DNA from 3 places in the Mesorhizobium sp. P160219 genome. Region 1 is predicted to be linked to each of the others. Evidence: predicted binding sites of a transcription regulator. Region 1 holds the regulator's gene; each other region holds the start of a gene.
What was found. The regulator PhoB, encoded in region 1, activates phosphate uptake and scavenging genes when phosphate is short. The targets are predictions, from matches to a motif close to TGTCATNNANCTGTCAT.
Positions count from the first base shown of each region.

Region 1 (4,164 bases):
CTACGGCGAGAAGCAGGCGTTGTTCGACGTCAATCTCGACGTCCGCCAGAACCAGGTGACGGCGCTGATCGGCCCGTCCGGCTGCGGCAAGTCGACCTTCCTGCGCTGCCTCAACCGCATGAACGACACCATCGATTCGGCGCGGGTGACCGGCAAGATCACGCTCGATGAAGACGACATCTACGACAAGAACATCGATGTCGTCGAACTGCGCGCACGCGTCGGCATGGTGTTCCAGAAACCCAATCCGTTCCCGAAGTCGATCTACGAGAACGTCGCCTACGGCCCGCGCATCCATGGGCTGGCCAAGCGCAAGTCCGACATGGACCAGATCGTCGAGCAGAGCCTGAAGAAGGCGGCGATCTGGAACGAGGTCAAGGACCGCCTGCAGGAGCCCGGCACCGGCCTGTCCGGCGGCCAGCAGCAGCGCCTGTGCATCGCGCGCGCCATCGCCGTGTCGCCGGAAGTGATCCTGATGGATGAGCCCTGCTCGGCGCTTGATCCGATCGCCACCGCCCGTGTCGAGGAGCTGATCGACGAACTGCGCCAGAACTACACGATCGTCATCGTCACCCATTCGATGCAGCAGGCGGCGCGCGTGTCGCAGCGCACGGCGATGTTCCATCTCGGCTATCTCGTCGAGGAGGGCGCAACCGACAAGATGTTCACCAACCCCGACGACAAGCGCACCCAAGATTACATTACCGGCCGCTTCGGCTGAACCTTCCGGCGGGTGAATTTCAGGCACGAGGACCAAGATCATGGGTGAACATACCGTCGCCTCCTTCGATGAAGAGCTCGGGCAGATCAGCAAGCTGATCCGCGACATGGGCGATCTGGCAGGCTCGATGGTCAGCGGCTCGACCAGGGCGCTGCTCAATTCGGACAATGCGCTGGCACAGCGTGTCGTTTCCGACGACGCCATCATGGATGCGCGCCAGCGCGAACTGGACGACCGCGCCATCACGCTGATCGCCAAGCGCCAGCCGATGGCCAACGATCTGCGCGCCGTGGTCGGCTCGATCCGCATGGCCGGCGACCTCGAGCGCATCGGCGATCTCGCCAAGAACATCGCCAAACGCGTCGGCACCGTGGGCTTGAGCGTCACGCCGCGCGACCTCTCGCACTCCATCGATGCCATGGCGCAACTGGTGCTGATCCAGGTGCAAGGCGTCGTCGAGGAATATGCCGCCACCGATGCGGCAGCTCTTGCAAAACTCAGGAATGACGACGAGCGCATCGACGTCAAATACACGTCCGTGTTTCGTGAGCTCTTGACCTACATGATGGAAGACCCTCGCAACATCACCGCCTGCACGCATCTCTTGTTCTGCGCCAAGAATCTTGAGCGCATCGGCGATCATGTCACCAACATCGCCGAAAATGCGTATTATGTGCTTACCGGCCAGCAATTGCCCGCCAATCGTCCGAAGCAGGACGAGACGGCGATGGCCACGCCGGCCTGATGAGGGTGAACTGCCTATGATCGCGCCACGCATCATGGTCGTGGAGGACGAGGAGCCACTAGGCGTGCTCCTCCGCTACAACCTCGAATCCGAAGGCTATCAGGTCGAGGTGGTGACACGCGGCGACGAGGCCGAGATCCGCCTGCAGGAAAACGTGCCCGATCTCCTGGTGCTCGACTGGATGGTGCCGGCTGTTTCCGGCATCGAGCTCTGCCGGCGGCTTAGAGTGCGGCCCGAAACCGAGCGGCTGCCGATCATCATGCTGACCGCGCGCGGTGAGGAAAGCGACCGCGTGCGCGGCCTGTCCACCGGTGCCGACGACTATCTGGTCAAGCCATTCTCGACGCCGGAGTTCATGGCGCGCGTGAAAGCGCTGCTGCGCCGCGCCAAGCCGGAAGTGCTGTCGAGCGTGCTCAAGGTCGGCGACATCGTGCTCGATCGAGAATCGCACCGGGTCTACCGCAAGAAGAGCGAGATCAGGCTCGGACCGACCGAGTTCCGGCTGCTCGAATTCATGATGCGCCATCCCGGCCGCGTGTTCTCGCGCAGCCAACTGCTCGACAATGTCTGGGGCGAGACGATCTATATAGACGAGCGAACCGTCGACGTGCATGTCGGGCGGCTGCGCAAGGCCGTCAACAACGGCCGCATGCCGGATGTCATCCGTACCATTCGCGGCGCCGGCTACGCTATTAGGGAAGACTAGGATGCTGCGCGTCGCGCCGTTGCCGGCCATTCAGGCGACATGCTTGCCGGATTTCGCCTGAATGCCCGGCGCGAAAATCTCCTGGTCGACGAAGCCGAGCGCGCGCATGGCGCAGCCTTCGCGGATCAGCGGCAGCTCGTTGGGCTCGGTGTCGAAGGAGATCGATTTCGAGTGCTGGCCGCCGGCGGTCTGGGCGATCGCTTCGCGCAATGCCGGTTCGATCAGGTCGAAGGCGGCGGCGCTGACGCCGACCATGGCGACGGGTGCCGGATCGATCAGAGCAAACAGGCTGCCGAGGCCGAAGCCGAGCGCCTCACCGGCCCTGCGATAGGCTTCGCGCTCCGGGCCATCGGTTTCGCGGGCGCGCGCGGCGAGTGCGCGCATATCAGCGTCGCCGATATCGACCGGCTCGGCATCCTCGCCCATCATTTTGGCGCTGCGCCAGATGGCGTAGTTTCCGGCATAGGCCTCGACGCAGCCGCGCCGCCCGCAGCGGCAGAGCGCGCCGCCCGGACGGTGGATCATGTGGCCGAACTCGCCGCCCGAGGAATGGGTGCCGGTGAACAGTTCGCCTTTCAGCACCAGTCCCATGCCGATGCCGTGCGACAAGAGGATGGCGATAAAGTTGTCGCGGTAGCGCTCGGGCTGGCGCCATTGCAGCGCCACCGCCATCATATTGCAGTCGTTCTCCATGGTGGCCGGAATGCCGAATTCCACTTCCAACATGTCGGCGAAGGCAATGTCGGTCAGTGGCGTGATTGGCGACCACAGCATGGCGCGCGCCTGCGAATCGGTGATGCCCTGGATGCCCATGGCAATGCGGGCGATGCTCTGGACATCGAGGTCGGGATCCTCAAGCCGCCGCCGGACGATTGCTACGCATTCGCCAATCAGCTCGTCGCGCGGCTTGGTCAGCGTGTCCAGCCGGCGCTGTTCCTCGGCGACGACGTGGCCGGCATAGTCGATGACGGTGACGGACAGGAAATTGAGCGACAGCACGACGGTCATCACCGCCGCCGCTTCCGGGTTGAGGCCAAGGCCGACCTGCGGCCGGCCGCGTTTCAGTGCGCCTGTCTCGCCAGGTTTGCCTTCAATCAGGACGCCTTCTTGAATCAGATCAGACGAGATTGCCGATATGGTCGAGTGGCTGAGGCCGGTGGTCGCCGCAATCTCGGTCCGCGACGGCTGGCCGGCCCGGCGCACGGCCGAAATCACCATGGCACGGTTGCGACGGCGCAGATCGTCGTGGCGGATTCCAACCGACATTTGTTTCCTCCCGGCCTCCTCGCGCCTCATGATAGTGAAGGCGTTCGACGGCACCAGCCAAATATTGGCAGACGCCGGCAGCCCTGTCATTGTTTATTGCGGACCTCGAAAAAATTCGGCAAGGCCATCAGAATCCATCAGAATCGATGTTGACAGCGCCTTATCATTGAACCAGTATTTTTTCGAGGCTCGAAAAAATAGGGCCTCTGTGTGCCGGCCCTCGGGCCAGTTTTGTCGCGCCGCACGCGGCGCAGGGAGGATTATGATGAACAGATTTGCAGCCGCCATGCTGGCGGGTGTCGCCATGTCGCTGGCGCTGATGTCGGTCGCGCAGGCGAAGGACAAGGTCATCGGCGTGTCGTGGTCGAACTTCCAGGAAGAGCGCTGGAAGACCGACGAGGCGGCGATGAAAACGGCGATCGAGGCTGCCGGCGACAAGTACATTTCGGCCGACGCGCAGTCCAATCCCGGCAAGCAGCTGACCGACGTCGAAAGCCTGATCTCGCAGGGCGCCAACTCGCTGATCATCCTGGCGCAGGACGCCTCGGCCATCGGCCCGGCGGTGCAGAAGGCGCTGGACGAAGGCATTCCGGTCGTCGGCTATGACCGCCTGATCGAGAACAAGGACGTCTTCTACCTGACCTTCGATAACAAGGAAGTCGGCCGCATGCAGGCCCGCGAAGTGTTCAAGGCGAAGCCCGAAGGCAACTATGTCTTCATCAAGGG
Region 1 covers NZ_JBYNWG010000001.1:193,635-197,798, reverse strand. Annotated here, with positions in the region: gene pstB (phosphate ABC transporter ATP-binding protein PstB) at 1-721, shown strand, start outside; gene phoU (phosphate signaling complex protein PhoU) at 762-1,466, shown strand; gene phoB (phosphate regulon transcriptional regulator PhoB) at 1,483-2,172, shown strand; gene AC3EMP_RS00965 (ROK family protein) at 2,203-3,438, opposite strand; gene xylF (D-xylose ABC transporter substrate-binding protein) at 3,704-4,164, shown strand, end outside.

Region 2 (4,164 bases), 3.2 Mb from region 1:
GAGCGCGCCAGCCCTTCATAGACGACAAGGCGGATCGAGTTCGAGCCGATGTCGATGATGGACAGCGGCCGGCGATCCTGCAGCCGGCCTTGGGACGTTGAAATCATCAGCCGGTGTTCTTCTTGCGACGCTTGAACTGCGCGATGCGCTTGGGCGCATGCGACTTCAGCGCGTCACCCCGTCCCGACAGGCTCGGATTGGTCATGAAATATTCCTGCGCGTTGAACGGTTCCTCACCCTCCTCCAGCACGACGCGCCGGGAGGTTCCGTCAGCCAATACGTCGAAACTTTGCTGGTTGTCCATGATGTTGCCCAGCATGATCTGGCCAAGGATCTGTTCATGCACCGTCGGATTGGTGATCGGCACCATAGTCTCGACGCGGCGGTCGAGATTGCGTGGCATCAAGTCGGCCGAGGCGATGTAGACGATCGCCTCGTCCGACGGCAGGCCATGGCCGTTGCCGAAGCAGTAGATGCGGCTGTGTTCGAGGAAGCGGCCGACGATCGACTTGACCCTGATGTTTTCCGACAGGCCGGGCACCTGCGGCCGCAGGCAGCAGATGCCCCGCACGACGAGATCGATCTCGACGCCGGCACGGCTGGCGTCATAGAGCGCGTCGATGATGTTGGGATCGACGAGCGCGTTCATCTTCATCCAGATGCGCGCCGGACGGCCAGCCAGCGCGTAGGCGACCTCGTCGGCAATGTGCTTGAGGATACGGCTGCGCAGCGTAAACGGCGAGATGGCGATCCGCATCTCATCGGTCGGCTCGGCATAGCCGGTGATGAAGTTGAACAGCTGGGCGACATCGCGCGCGATCGTCGGATCGGTGGTGAAGAAGGACAGGTCGGTGTAGATGCGCGCGGTCACCGGATGGTAGTTGCCGGTGCCGAGATGCACATAGTTGCGCAGCTTGCCGTCCTCGCGCCGCACTACTAGCGACATTTTCGCATGGGTTTTGAGTTCGAGGAAGCCGAACACGACCTGAACGCCGGCGCGTTCGAGGTCGCGCGCCCAGCGGATGTTGGCTTCCTCGTCGAAGCGCGCCTTGAGCTCGACCAGGGCGGTTACCGACTTGCCGGCCTCGGCCGCGTCGACCAAGGCGCGCACGATCGGGCTGTCGTTGGAGGTGCGGTAGAGCGTCTGCTTGATCGCCACCACCTCGGGGTCGGCCATCGCCTGGCGCAGGAATTGGACCACCACGTCGAAGGATTCATAGGGGTGGTGGACGACGATGTCCTTCTCGCGGATGGCCGCGAAACAGTCGCCGCCATGCTCGCGGATGCGCTCGGGAAAGCGTGGATTGTAGGGGGTGAACTTCAGGTCGTCGCGTGGCACGGCGACGATCTCGGAAATCTGGCTGAGCGCCAGCGGGCCGGTCAGAACGCTGATGCGGCTCGAAGAGACGCCAAGCTCGCCGGCGACGAACTCGCGCAATTCGCCGGGCATCGACTTGTCGAATTCGATGCGGATGACCGAACCGCGGCGGCGCCGCTTCAGCGCCGTCTCGAACAGGCGCACGAGATCTTCCGACTCTTCCTCGACCTCGATATCGCTGTCCCGGATGATGCGGAAGGTGCCGGAACCCTTGACCTCATAGCCGGGGAACAGCTTGCCGATATAGAGGCCGACAGCCTCCTCCAACGGAATGAAGCGAACGTGCTGCTTGCGGTCGGGCAGACGGATGAAGCGCTTCAGCGCCACCGGCAGGCGCAGAAGCGCGCTCATCTCCTCGCCATTCTTGCGATGGCGCAATTGCAGCGCCATCGAGAAGCCGAGATTGGGAATGAACGGAAACGGATGCGCCGGGTCGATCGACAGTGGAGTCAGCACCGGGAAAACCTGGTCCTGGAAATGGTCTTCCAGCCAGACTTTTTCATCCTTGGTCAGTGCATCGCGGGTGATGCTCTCAATGCCTTCCTTGTTGAGCAGCAACATCAGCGCCGAAAGGCTATTCTGCTGGTCCTCCTGCAGCCGCTCGACCTCGCGCAGCAATTGTTCCAGCTGCTGCTCCGGCGTCCGGCCGTCGGGGCTCTTGAGCGCAATGCCTTCGCGCACCTGGCCCGCAAGGCCGGCGACGCGGACCATGAAGAATTCATCGAGATTGGCGGCCGAAATCGACAGGAAACGGACGCGTTCGAGCAGCGGATGGTGCTCGTTCTGCGATTCCTCGAGCACACGCCGGTTGAACTGCAGCCAGGAGAACTCACGGTTGACGAACCTATCGGGGTTGCCGCCCTCGGGGCTCGCCACCTCGACATTGATGAATTCGCTCTGCACCGGCTTCAGTTCGTTCATGGTTCCTGCTCTTCCCCGCCAACCGTCCCTTGGAGCGCCGCTGGACGTGCCATGCCTCTAACACGCTTTTGTGACGCATGACCCTTCGGCGAAAACCATTCCGATTTCAGGGACATGCACTTAACCGGCTCACCGTATCCTCTGACAGGCTTTTGCGACAGTTTCATTTCATCGATCTTGCAAACAGGCCTGTTATGTTCCAGATGCTTTTCGACGAGATCAAGGAGACGACGATGGCAGGCGGTTCCATTCCCCATTTCCAGAACGATGCGGGCCATCCGGCAATCGACATCGGCGTCAAGGAATTCATGTGCACCGGCGCCAACCCGCCCTTCGACCACCCACATGTGTTCCTCGACATGGGCGACGACAATGAAAAGGTCTGCCCGTATTGCTCGACGCTCTACCGCTATTCGGCGAAGCTGAGGGCGACGGAAACGCTGCCGGCTGGTTGCCTTTATATCGACCAGGCCGCCTGATCCTTCCGCGACAAGCCCGATGGAAGACATAAGGTCCCGGCAGGTCATAATCGCCGGGGCCGGCATCGCCGGGCTGACCGCCGCCCTTGCCTTCGCCGGAGGGGGTTATCCGGTAAAGCTTATCGAACAGGCACAGCACCTAGAAGCGGCTGGCGCCGGCATCCAGCTTTCGCCCAACGCAACACGCATTCTTGGAAAACTCGGCGTGCTCGACCGACTGCTGCCCGCAGCGTTGCGGCCGGAAGCGGTCGTGCTCAAGGACGCCGGGACGCTGCGCGAACTGGCGCGGGTACCGCTCGGGCACGCCGCCGAAGCGCGCTGGCAGTCGCCTTATCTCGTTGCTCACCGCGCAGATCTGCAGGCAGCGCTGTTGGCGCAAATGGCTGAACGGCCGGAGATTGAGTTCATCACTGGCGCCCGCGTGACCGGCATCGTCAAAGACGCGCAATATGTCGCCGTGACCGCCGAAGTGGACGGCCGCGAGATCGAGGCAGGCGCCAAACTCCTGATCGGCGCCGATGGCGTCTGGTCGGCGGTCCGGGCGCAACTCGCAGGCGAGGACTTCGTCAAAAGCCGTTTTTCGGGCGAACTCGCCTGGCGGGCTACAATCGCAGGCGACGGTGCGGCCGGAGAGGCCTTTGCCGCGATCGGCGCCGCCGACTGCGTCACCACGTTCCTGCATCCAGGCTTCCACATGGTCGCCTATCCCGTCAGCAAAGGCCGGGCCTTCAATCTCGCCGCCTTCACCAAGGGTGAGCGCATGGCCGAAGGTTGGTCGGGCCATGCCGATCCCGCGATCCTCACGGCTGCCCTGCGCGGCACCGCGCCGGGCCTGACGAAGCTTGTGGCACTGGCCGGCCCATGGACGGCCTTTCCGATCCACACCGTCGAACAACAGCGGTGGACGAGCCCGCAGGGCATCGCGCTGATCGGCGACGCTGCGCATGCGATGACGCCGTTTGCCGCACAGGGCGCGGCAATGGCGATCGAAGATGCCATCACGCTTGCCGACGCTATCGCCGATTTCCCTGGCGATCTGCCCAGAAGTTTTCAAATCTGGGAAAATCTTCGGCGGCCGCGTGTCGCCAAGGCCGCGCGTCGTGGGGCCGTAAACCGCCTCGCCTGGCATGCTGCCGGCCCGGTGGCGATCGCCCGCAATCTGTTCCTGGCCATGCGCTCGCCCGACAAGCTCGCCGCCGACCTCGACTGGCTCTATGGATGGCGAGCGGACGCTCGGCAGTCTAGATCGTCGACTTAGCGATCCTTCCCACCCCCCTCTGTCCTGCCGGACATCTCCCCCGCAAGGGGGGAGATTGGATGTCGCCGCCGCCTTCGCCAAAATCGCCGGCGTTGCAGCAGGAGCGCCGCGGGCAAAACGGCTGATCT
Region 2 covers NZ_JBYNWG010000001.1:3,372,541-3,376,704, reverse strand. Annotated here, with positions in the region: gene ppx (exopolyphosphatase) at 1-107, opposite strand, end outside; gene AC3EMP_RS16375 (RNA degradosome polyphosphate kinase) at 107-2,299, opposite strand; gene AC3EMP_RS16370 (zinc-finger domain-containing protein) at 2,533-2,778, shown strand; gene AC3EMP_RS16365 (FAD-dependent monooxygenase) at 2,798-4,036, shown strand.
Region 2: a site for PhoB is predicted at 2,454-2,470, ahead of AC3EMP_RS16375 (RNA degradosome polyphosphate kinase). Genes of this name have one in related genera too.

Region 3 (4,164 bases), 4.4 Mb from region 1:
CATCGCCACCCGCGCATCGGCGGAAACCGCCAACCGTGCCGCGATCAGACGCTCGCGCTCGGCCTTGCGCCAACGGCGCACATCGGTCCAGTCGGTCAATGGCGCGCGAAATTCCGGATCGAGTTCGTGCATGAAGCAAGGCGGAGAAGAATATTGCGCCCGCCCTTTGCGATCTTTGTCATCGTCGTTGGCCATGCTTCACTCCCGTGGTTCCAGCCCCTGCAAAGCTATACCCGTCCAGGCTTGCCGACATAGGCATTCGCGACATCCGGCGACGAGTCCTGGGCAGCCTTACGCGCGGCAGTCTAGCGCGCCGCGACATTGTTGCGGTGCACAAAAATCACTAGATAAAGAGAGACAAACAGGGGTGAATGCGATGAGTGAAACCAGCCATCATGTCGTTGTCGTCGGCGCAGGGTTCGGCGGTCTCGAACTCACCCGGGCGCTGGCCGGCGCACCCGTGCGCATCACCATGATCGACAAGCGCAACCATCACCTTTTCCAGCCGCTGCTCTACCAGGTGGCGACCACCTCGCTGGCGACCTCGGAAGTTGCCTGGCCGATCCGTCATCTGCTGCGCAAGCGCGAGGACGTGACGACCCTGCTCGGCAACGTCACCGGCGTCGACCGTCCAGGCAAACGCGTGCTGCTTGAGGACGGCAGTTCTGTTCCCTACGACACGCTGGTGCTCGCCACCGGCGCGCGTCATGCTTATTTCGGCCACGACGAATGGGAGCCTTTCGCGCCTGGGCTGAAGACGCTTGAAGACGCAACCACCATTCGCCGGCGCATCCTGCTCGCCTTCGAGCAGGCCGAGCGCGAGACCGATCCGGCCAAGCGCCAGGCACTGCTGACACTGGTCATCGTCGGCGGCGGCCCGACCGGCGTGGAGCTTGCCGGCACCATTGTCGAACTCGCGCACGAAACGCTGCGCGGCGAATTCCGCAACATCGACACGCGTGAGGCGCGTGTGGTGCTGGTCGAGGCCGGAGACAGGATCCTCGCCAATTTCGCGCCAAAGCTGTCCGACTATGCGCGCAAGGCGCTGGAGCGGCGGGGCGTCACGGTCGAGCTTGGCCGCGCCGTCACGCGCCTCGATGCCGAAGGCGTCGTCTTTGGCGATACGCATCTGCCGGCGCGAACCATCCTGTGGGCCGCCGGCGTAGCGGCTTCGCCCGCTGGAGAGTGGCTGGGAGCGCCGGTGGACCGGGCGGGCAGGGTAATGGTCGAGCCCGATCTGACCGTGCCGAACAGTCCTGAAATCTTCGTCATCGGCGACACCGCGCATGTCTTGCGGCCGGACGGCAAGCCGGTGCCAGGCGTGGCGCCTTCCGCCAAGCAGGAGGGCAAGCACGTCGCCGCGACGATCAGGGCGCGGCTGGCCGGCGATGGCGCGCCGCGCCCTTTCCGCTACAAACATGCCGGCGACCTGGCGACGATCGGCAAGTGGGCAGCCGCGATCGATTTCGGCCGGATCAAGCTCACGGGATGGCTTGCCTGGTGGCTGTGGGGCGTGGCGCATATCTACTTCCTGATCGGCTTCCGCAACCGGCTGTCGGTGTCGCTTAGCTGGCTATGGATCTATTTCACCGGCCAGCGGAGCGCGCGACTGATCACCCAGGGCGATGATAACAAGGGCTGAGGTTCTCAACCGCGGCCAAGGATATTCATCCAGCCGTCACCTTTTGCTGATCGACTGACTTCCCGATGGACATGGCCGGTTTTCGGCGCGAAGCTTCCGCCCGGGGCTGGGATCTTGTCACGTCGCTGGGAAGGAAAACCAATGTCACATTTGCTCAACCCCGTCTCCCGCCGTAGTTTTCTTGCCGGTGCGGCCGCCAGCGGGGCGCTGATCATGCTGCATCCGTTTTCCGCCCGCGCGCAGGCCAACCAGGCGCATCTGAGGATCATGGAGACCACCGACATCCATGTGAATGTGCTGCCTTACGACTACTACGCCGATAAAGCCAACGACACGATGGGCCTGTCGCGGACGGCCTCACTGATCGCGGCGGTGCGCAAGGAAGCCACCAATGCGATGCTGATCGACAATGGCGATCTTTTGCAGGGCAATCCGATGGGCGATTACATCGCCTATGAGAAGGGCCTCAAGGAAGGCGATCTGCATCCGATCATGAAGGGCATGAACCTGCTGGGCTATGAATGCTCGACGCTCGGCAATCACGAGTTCAATTACGGCCTGTCGTTCCTCGACAAGGTGCTGGCCGGAGCCAATTTCCCGTTCGTCTGCGCCAATCTGATCCGCGGCACCGAGCTTGCCGCCAACCCGCGCGACGACAAGCTCTACCTCAAGCCCTATGTCATCCTCGACAAGAAGATCAAGGACGGGTCGGGCGTCGAGCAGCCGATCAAGATCGGCATCATCGGCTTCGTGCCGCCGCAGATCATGGTCTGGGACCTGAAGAACCTGGAAGGCAATGTCAGGACGCGCGACATCGTCGAGGCGGCCAGGGCATGGGTGCCGCAGATCAAGGAGGAGGGCGCCGACATCGTCATCGCGCTCTCGCATTCCGGCATCGATATCAAGCAGGGCGACGGCATGGAGAACGCCTCCTTCTTCGTCGCCGGCGTCGAAGGCATCGATGCGGTGTTCACCGGCCATCAGCATTTGGTCTTCCCCGGCAAGAAGGATTTTCAGGCGCTCGAAGGCGTCGACACCGAGAAAGGCACGCTGCAGGGCAAGCCCGCCGTGATGGGGGGGTTCTGGGGCTCGCATATGGGACTGATCGATCTGCTTCTGGAACGGGACGGATCGAAATGGCGCGTAGCCTCGGCCACATCGGAGGCAAGGCCGATCTACCAGCGCGTCGACAAGGCAAACAAGCCGACGGTGGCGGACGACCAGCGCGTCGTCGATGCGCTGAAGGCGGACCATGAGGCGACACTTGCCTATGTCCGCCGACCGGTCGGCAAGACCTCGGCGCCGCTCTATTCCTATTTCGCGCTGGTCGCCGACGATCCGTCGGTGCAGATCGTCAACCAGGCGCAGAGCTGGTACCTCAAGGACATATTGAAGAGCACGCAGTGGAAGGATGTGCCGCTGCTGTCGGCGGCAGCACCCTTCAAGGCCGGCGGGCGCAACGGCGCCGACTACTATACCGACGTGCCGGTGGGCGACCTCGCCATCAAGAACGTCGCCGACCTCTATCTCTATCCGAACACGGTGCGCGCCGTCGAAATCACCGGCGCGCAAGTGAAGGAATGGCTGGAAATGTCGGCCGGCATTTTCAGGAAGATCGAGCCGGGCAAGGCCGACCAGGCGCTCATCGACACCGAATTCCCGTCCTACAATTTCGATGTGATCGATGGCGTCAGCTACGGAATAGACCTGTCGCAGCTGCCGAAATACGATGCCAAGGGTGGCGTCGCCAATGCCGGCTCGAACCGCATCGTCGGCCTCAGCTTCGACGGCAAGCCTATTGATCCGGCAGCGAAATTCGTCGTCGCCACCAACAATTACCGCGCCGGCGGTGGCGGCAATTTCCCCGACATCAATGCCTCGAAGATCATCTACGAGGCGCCGGACACCAACCGCGACGTGATCGTGCGCTACGTCGTCAGCGAAGGCACGATCAATCCCTCGGCCGACGACAATTGGTCGTTCACGCCGCTGCCCGGCACCAGCGTCGTGTTCGAGACCGGCCCCAAAGCGAAGGATTTTATATCGGGAGTGAAATCGCTCAAGATCGAGCCGGCCGGCGAGGGCGAATCCGGGTTTGCGAAGTATCGCATCCTGCTTTGAGGCAACGTGCAGCTAACAGGGAAAACGAGCGGGCATACGCCCGCTCAATCACGCTTCGGATCAGGCCTTGTAGACCACCTGGCGCACGTCGATGTAGCTGGCCCTGAAGCCGGCTTCGCAATAGTGGAGATAGAATTCCCAAAGCTTCTTGAAGCGGTCGTCGAAGCCGAGCGGGACGATCTTTTCCCACGACGCCCAGAAGCGGTTGCGCCATTCGGCAAGCGTGCGGGCATAGTCGTCCGGAAAGACGCGCTCGCGCAGATGGGCAAGGCCATGGTCGCTGCCCAGCGTCTTCAGGATCGACGGCGTCGGCAGCATGCCGCCTGGGAAGACATAGCGCTGGATGAAATCCGGCCGCGCCCGATAGGTGTCGTAAGCGGCCTCGTTGATGGTGATGATCT
Region 3 covers NZ_JBYNWG010000001.1:4,554,819-4,558,982, reverse strand. Annotated here, with positions in the region: gene AC3EMP_RS22125 (5-formyltetrahydrofolate cyclo-ligase) at 1-195, opposite strand, end outside; gene AC3EMP_RS22120 (NAD(P)/FAD-dependent oxidoreductase) at 377-1,642, shown strand; gene AC3EMP_RS22115 (bifunctional 2',3'-cyclic-nucleotide 2'-phosphodiesterase/3'-nucleotidase) at 1,784-3,763, shown strand; gene AC3EMP_RS22110 (SAM-dependent methyltransferase) at 3,824-4,164, opposite strand, start outside.
Region 3: a site for PhoB is predicted at 1,666-1,682, ahead of AC3EMP_RS22115 (bifunctional 2',3'-cyclic-nucleotide 2'-phosphodiesterase/3'-nucleotidase). Genes of this name have one in related genera too.